2 regions of the Nocardioides bruguierae genome follow, and region 2 is predicted to be linked to the other one. Evidence: riboswitches for the same ligand, from Rfam matches in the RefSeq annotation. Region 2 holds a riboswitch; the other holds the start of a gene.
What was found. Region 2 has a riboswitch for S-adenosylmethionine ahead of M8316_RS06495 (hypothetical protein). Riboswitches for the same ligand answer to the same signal wherever they lie in the genome.
Positions count from the first base shown of each region.

Region 1 (3,400 bases), on a different contig from region 2:
GCCGGACGGCGACGCCCTGGCCGAGCGTGTCCTCCTGGTGGGCGAGGTCGCCTATCTCGCGTTCACCGCCGGGTACTCCCCCGGCACCGGCCCCGACGTGCTGCGCGCGGACGTCGCCGGGGAGGCGCTGCGGCTCGTGCGCGTGGTGCGGGGGCTGCTGCCGTCGTCCTGCCCGGAGGAGGTGCGCCACGAGGCCGACGCCCTCCTCGCGCTGCTGCTGCTCCAGCACTCCCGGCGCGGCGCCCGGGTCGACGAGGACGGCGGCCTCGTGCTCCTGCCCGACCAGGACCGCACCCGGTGGGACCACGCGGCGATCACCGAGGCGCTCGCCCTGCTGACCCCGCTGGCCACCGCGCCCGCGTCCCGGTGGCTGTGCGAGGCGCTGGTGGCGGCCGAGCACGCGATCGCGCCCACCTCCGCGGCCACCCGGTGGGACCGGGTCGTGGCCCGCTACGAGGAGCTGCTGGCGCTGGGCGAGAGCCCCGTCGTCCGCCTCAACCGGGCCGTGGCCCTCGCCGAGATGCACGGCCCGCACGCCGGCCTCGAGGCGCTGGCCGCGATCGACGCCGACAGGCTGCCCGGGCACCGCCTGCCCGGCGTCCGCGCGGAGCTGCTCGCCCGCGCCGGCCGCACCTCCGAGGCCCTGGCCGCCTTCGACGAGGCGATCGCGGCCTGCGAGAACGAGGCCGAGCTGGCCCACCTGCTGCGTCGTCGCGCCGAGACCTCCCGATGAGGCGTCTCCGCCACTAGTGCGCGACGAAGTGGTCCTGTTCTCGGCCGTCGGCGGTGCTTTTCGTCGCGCACTAGTGGGACGCACCGCGGGCCCCGACCCGAGGTGGGTGCGGGGCCCGCGGTGGCGGAGCGTGCGGGGCCGGGTCAGGCGATGCCGGTGCCCACGAAGGCCGAGTAGGAGGCCTTGATGGTGGCGGCGGGGCCGACCTGGTCGGAGACGGCGTCGAGCGTCTTGAGGCCCATGCCGGTGTTGATGATGACGGTCTCGGCCTCGGGGTCGAGCTGGCCGGTCTGCACGAGCTTGCGGGTGACGGCCACGGTGGTGCCGCCGGCGGTCTCGGTGAAGACGCCCTCGGAGCGGGCGAGCAGCAGGATGCCCTCGCGGACCTCGTCGTCGGTGACGTCCTCGACGGCGCCGCCGGTCTCCCGGGCGATGTCGAGCACGTAGATGCCGTCGGCGGGGTTGCCGATGGCGAGGCTCTTGGCGATGGTGTCCGGCTTGACCGGGCGGATCGCGTCGACGCCGGCCTTGTAGGCGGTGGAGACGGGCGAGCAGCCGTTGGCCTGGGCGCCGAAGATCTTGTACGGCTTCTCCTCGACGAGGCCGAGCTTGATCATCTCCTGGAAGGCCTTGTGCACCTTGGTCAGCTGCGAGCCGGAGGCGACGGGGATGACGACCTGGTCGGGCAGGCGCCAGCCGAGCTGCTCGGCGATCTCGTAGCCCAGCGTCTTGGAGCCCTCGGCGTAGAAGGGGCGCACGTTGACGTTGACGAACGCCCAGCCCTCCTCCTCGGCGGCGATCTCCTGCGCGAGCTTGTTGACGTCGTCGTAGTTGCCCTCGACGGCGACCAGCGAGTCGGTGTAGACGGCCGAGTTGACCTGCTTCGGCTTCTCCAGGTTGGAGGGGATGAAGACGACGGTCTTCATGCCGGCGCGGGCACCGGCGGCGGCCACGGCGTTGGCCAGGTTGCCGGTCGAGGGGCAGGCGAAGACCTTGGCGTCGAGCTCGCGGGCGGCCGAGAGGGCGCAGGCGACGACGCGATCCTTGAAGGAGTTCGTCGGGTTGGTGGAGTCGTCCTTCACCCAGAGCTTGGAGATGCCCAGTTCACGGCCGAGGTTGCCGGCCTCGAGCAGGCGGGTGAAGCCCGGCTCGGTGTTCGGGGACTCCTCGATGTCCGTGGGCACCGGGAGCAGCGCCTTGTAGCGCCAGATGTTGCGCGGGCCGCCCTCGATCTCCTCGCGGGTCACGGCCGGGAAGTCGTAGGCCACCTCGAGGGGGCCGAAACACTCCGGGCAGGCGTAGGAGGGGCCGAGCTCGACCTCGTGGCCGCACTCGCGGCACAGGAGGGAGCGCGCGTTGCCGAAGGCACCCTCGCGGACGCCGGGGGCGGTACCGGGGCCGGTGGACACCTCGGTCGTCGTCTCGATGGACTCGATCGTGGACGCAGCGCTCATGAGTACCTCCTCCTCATCTTCCCCGAGCACGTCTCTCGTGCCGGGCCGGAATTAGCACCTTTTCCGCGATCCGTTCCTGGCTGGCGTGCCAGGAGGCGGAGGTTCGCGGCGGTTGCCGGGACTTCAACGGGCCGTTCCCTCAGTCCCTCTCGATGAGAGCTGTGGCCACTGTACGTCCCGGAGTCTCGAATGGCGTACTCGAGTCCCAGGATGCGGTCGCGGCCACGTGTCTGATCGCCCCGTGGCGGGGCGACCTGAGCCGAACCCGGGCCGGGCCAGGCAAACCCAGGCGAACCGGGGCGGGCTCAGCGCTCGGCGGCGTCGTGCGCGAGCCGCGTGAGCAGGTCGACCACCCCGTCGGGGCCCTTCACGACGACGTCCGCCAGCTCGACGAGCGCCTGCTGCTCCGGCGAGGCGGAGGCGACCTTGAGCACCCGCAGCCCGTCCTCGGCCAGCACGTCGAGCTGCTTCATGGCCTCGACGTCACCCAGGTCGTCCCCGGCGAACAGGAAGCCACGCGCGCCGAGGCGCTGGGCGATCTCGGCCACGGCCATCCCCTTGTGCACCCCGGGGGCCCGGACCTCGACGACGTTGCGTCCCGGCTCCACGCCGAGGTCGTGCTCCTCGGCCAGCGCGGTCAGCGGGTCCAGCAACCGCTCGAAGGCGGCCTCGGGCTCGGCCAGGCGGCGGGTGTGCACCGCGACGGCCAGCCCCTTCTCCTCGACGAAGGCGCCGTCGGCGTCCTTCTCCTCGAGCAGGTCGGGCAGGGCGTCGACGAACTCGCGCAGGCCCTCCGGCGGCTCCGGGGTGTCGATCTCGCGGTGGCCGCCACGCCATCGCTCGTTGCCGTACTGCCCGAACAGGAACAGCTCGGTGCCGGCGGCGGCGAGCCGGTCGGCCAGCGCGTCGAGGTCGCCGAGGCCGATCACCTGCTCGGCGGGGCGGCCGGTGATGATCGCGACGCCCGCCACGTGGGGGGCGAGCGTCGCCAGGGCCTCGTGGGCGTCGGGATGGATGCCAGCGGAGGTGGGGTCGTCCACGATGGGCGCCAGCGTGCCGTCGAAGTCGAGGCCCACGACCGTGCCGTCCAGCACGGTCAGCAGGTCGCTCCAGCGACGCTCGGCGTCGGCGTTCGTGAACTCCATGTCGAACAGGGTCACACGAGCCGCGCTCGCGCGCGTCCCCTGATCGGCAGATGGGCCGCGACCCCCGC
Region 1 covers NZ_JAMJPH010000001.1:408,890-412,289, reverse strand. The annotation lists gene M8316_RS01900 (RNA polymerase sigma factor) at 1-733, shown strand, start outside; gene thrC (threonine synthase) at 877-2,187, opposite strand; SAM riboswitch class I at 2,198-2,346, opposite strand; gene otsB (trehalose-phosphatase) at 2,493-3,332, opposite strand.
Region 1: another riboswitch for S-adenosylmethionine. It lies ahead of thrC (threonine synthase); the one in region 2 lies ahead of M8316_RS06495 (hypothetical protein).

Region 2 (3,400 bases):
GGCCCGCCGCGGGCCCGTCGGCCGAGGGCCGGACGTGGCGGTCGAGCGCGTCGTGCAGGCCGCGCCGCACGGTCTCGGCGAGGGTGTCCGCGTCGGTCTCGCCGAGGGCGACCCGACCGTTGCGGACGGCGACGATCGCGCGGATCATCCGCACCCGGTCGTCGTCGAAGAGGGTGGCCACGTGACGCGCGGGCACGGGCCCGTCGTGCAGCAGCTCGACCACGCCCACCAGGGCCTGGTCCACCCGCTCGGCGGGGAGGCGGCGCTGGTCCGCGGCCTCGCTCGAGCGGCCCTCCGGGTGGCCGGTCCGGGGCGGTGAGGCTCCCGGGGACTCCCCCGGCGACCCACCCGGGGGCTCGAGGAAGAGCCGGCCGCCGTGCTCGGCGGCCACCTCGTCGGCGAGCAGCTCGGCCTCGACGGCGAACCGGGCGACCCAGGACATCAGGTGCTCCGCCACGAACGGGGCGGCGGGCAGCTGGCTGCGGGCGACGAGCTCGTCCTCCACGACCGCGAGGGACAGGAACGGCACCCGGGCCGCGATCCGGGGCAGCGCCCGCTGGACCGCGTCGGGCCGGGGCAGCTCGACGACCAGGTGGGCGGTGAGGTGGAGCAGCGGCCGCTCGTCGTCGGGGCGGACGAACACCACGCCGCTGCCGGCGGGGACGGGGCTGTCGCCGTCGGGGTCGCGCGGCGGGGCGGAGCCGAAGTGCGCGGCCAGGGTCGCGTCGACCAGCTGCTGGAGGTGCTCCGGCCCGGCCGGGATCGTCAGCGGCGGCGGCACGGGGCCGGCGGCCGGCTCGGCGACGTCGCTGCGCAGGCCCTCGAGGTCGATCTCCTCGCTGACCAGGAACGCGGGGTCGAGCACGCCCAGCGCGTCGCGCAGGGTCGTCACCACCACGTCGGCGGCACGGTCGGCCTCGTCCGGCCCGAGGTCGAGGCTGCGCGTGCCGTCGGCCGGCAGCCCGTAGCCGAGCTCGGCGAGGACGCGCTGCCCCGCCTCGTCCAGGGAGCGGGTGGGCGGGAGCCCCACCTCGCAGCGCAGGCCCTCCTGCGGCGACGGGCCGACCTGGACCACGGGCCCGACCTCGTCGGTGCCCGGCGCCCCGAGCTCGACCTCCAGCAGCACACGTGTGCCGTTCTCACCCAGCGTGGCCAGCGTCAGCGCCAGCCGGCGGCGCAGCTCAGGCCACGCCCCCTCGTTCTCGACCCGGTCGGTCACCCGCACCTCACTCCTCGGGCGGACCCTCCACCCGACGTCAGGGAACGTAGACAGCCCCACCGACAGCGGTGGCCCCACTGGTCGAGACCACCGCTGTCGTCGCAGGTCAGGGGCCAGGTCAGAGGTCCTCTGCCGTCACGCCCGGCGGCAGCGTCAGGGCGGGCATCCACGTGCCGCGGACCCGTGCGGGCGGCCCCGGCGAGGGTTCCTGAGCCACCGGCACCTCCCCACCGACGACCCGGACGTTCAGCGCGAAGCCGGGCCAGCCGAGCAGCAGCGCGGTCCGGTGCAGGCGCGCGGCGTGGCCCGGCTCGACCGACCCGGTGAACGGGTGGTGGTGCCAGAGCGCGGTGCGCTCGCCGCTCAGGGCGGCGACGACGACCACGTGGCCGTCGACCTGCTCGACGAGCACGTCGACCCACTCGTCGGTGTCGACGACGGCCAGGACCTGCTGGCGCAGGTCGGGGAAGTGGCCCGGCTCCATCGACACCGGGGTGCCGGGCTCGGGGTACAGCGGGCAGCAGCCCATGACGGTCCTCCTACGAGGTCAGGGGACCTCGACGAGGCCCCGCGTTGCCTCCGCCGGTCGGCGGACGCCGGCTCTTCCTCCGGGGGCACCTTGCGCGGGGGCAGGTAGCCGAGCGACCAGCCGGAGGGCTTGTGGTCGCTGCTCGTGAGCCAGTCGTGAACGTAGAGGACGCCACCGACAGCCGTGCTCGGCACGGCCGTCGGTGGCGCTCGACCCGAGGTCGGGCCCGGGTCAGCGGCGGGGGTCGACCAGCACCTTGGCGTGGCTGGTGCGGCCGGAGTCGAGCTCGTCCATGGTCGCGGCCAGCTCCGAGAGCCCGATGGTGCCGGTGTGGAGACCGGCGACGGCGACCGAGCCGTCGGCGATGGAGCGCACGGCCCCGACGAAGTCCTCGTGCAGGTAGGCCAGGGAGCTGACGACGCGCAGCTCGCGGACCTGCCAGTCGCCGTAGCTGACGGTGGAGTCGGTCATCGGGAACCCCAGGAGGGAGAGGGTTCCGCCGCGGCGCACCAGCTCGGCCGAGGGCTGGAGCAGCGCGGCCGCGCCGGTGCACTCGTAGAGGACGTCGGCACCACGGCCGTCGGTCAGGGCCAGCAGGTGCTCCTGGGTGGCCTCGCCCGGCTCTCGGACGTCCGTGAAGCCCAATGCCTCGGCGGCTGCACGCCGCTCGGGGTTCGGCTCGATCACCAGGACGTGGCCGGCACCGGCGTGCCGGGCGTGCTGGGCCGCGAGCAGCCCGATCGGCCCGGCGCCCTGGACGACGACGAGCGCGCCGAGCTCCTGCGCGGTGCGGCGCACGGCGTGGAAGGTGACCGCGGTCGGCTCGACCAGGGCGGCGGCGACATCGTCCACCTGGTCGGGGAGCGGGAGGACCCGGCGGGCCTGCACGACGACGGACTCGGCGAAGCCGCCGTGGACGGGGGCGTGCGGGTCGACACCGTTGGCCTCCGCGAACGCGAGGTCGCAGTGCTCGGAGTGCCCACCCACGCACATGGCGCAGGCACCACAGGCGGGACCGACGCAGGCGACGACGCGCTGACCCACCTCGACGGTGGTGACGTCCTCGGCGACCCGGGCGATCGTGCCGGTCCACTCGTGGCCGAACACGGCGGGCGGCACCTTGCCGCCCGAGGTGTAGTTGTGGGTGTCGGTGGCGCAGACGCCGCAGTAGGTGATCGCGACCTCCACCGCGCCGGGCGGGAGCGTCGTCGGCTTCTCCTCCGTCACCAGCTCGACCTCGGACACACCCGTCACGCGCGCATAGTTCGACATGTGTCAAACATAGCGAGTCGACGCCGTCGAGTGGCGCGCTCTCAAGTGGAGGGAGGCGGATGCCGACACCCGTCAGGGTCAGGCTGTCGTCGAGGTGAGGAGATCGGTGTGGCTGCTGGCGGGTCGGCGCTGCGGCGCAGCCGTGAGCTGGAGGAGGACGCGGAGGCGCTCTTCTCCCTCAGCGAGCTCAAGCGCGAGGAGGCGCGGCGCTACCTGCGGGCGAGCGCGTCCGAGGCCGAGCTGGGTGGTGTCCTCGCTCCCCTGGCCGAGCTCGGCTGGCACGTCCTCGAGGACCGGCAGTGGCCCGGGTCGCGGCGGGCCAACGTGGACTTCCTGCTCGTCGGGCCGGGCGGCGTGGTGGTGCTCGACGCCAAGGACTG
Region 2 covers NZ_JAMJPH010000009.1:41,322-44,721, reverse strand. The annotation lists gene M8316_RS06500 (T3SS (YopN, CesT) and YbjN peptide-binding chaperone 1) at 1-1,219, opposite strand, end outside; gene M8316_RS06495 (hypothetical protein) at 1,338-1,748, opposite strand; SAM riboswitch class IV at 1,785-1,898, opposite strand; gene M8316_RS06490 (zinc-dependent alcohol dehydrogenase) at 1,980-3,020, opposite strand; gene M8316_RS06485 (nuclease-related domain-containing DEAD/DEAH box helicase) at 3,129-3,400, shown strand, end outside.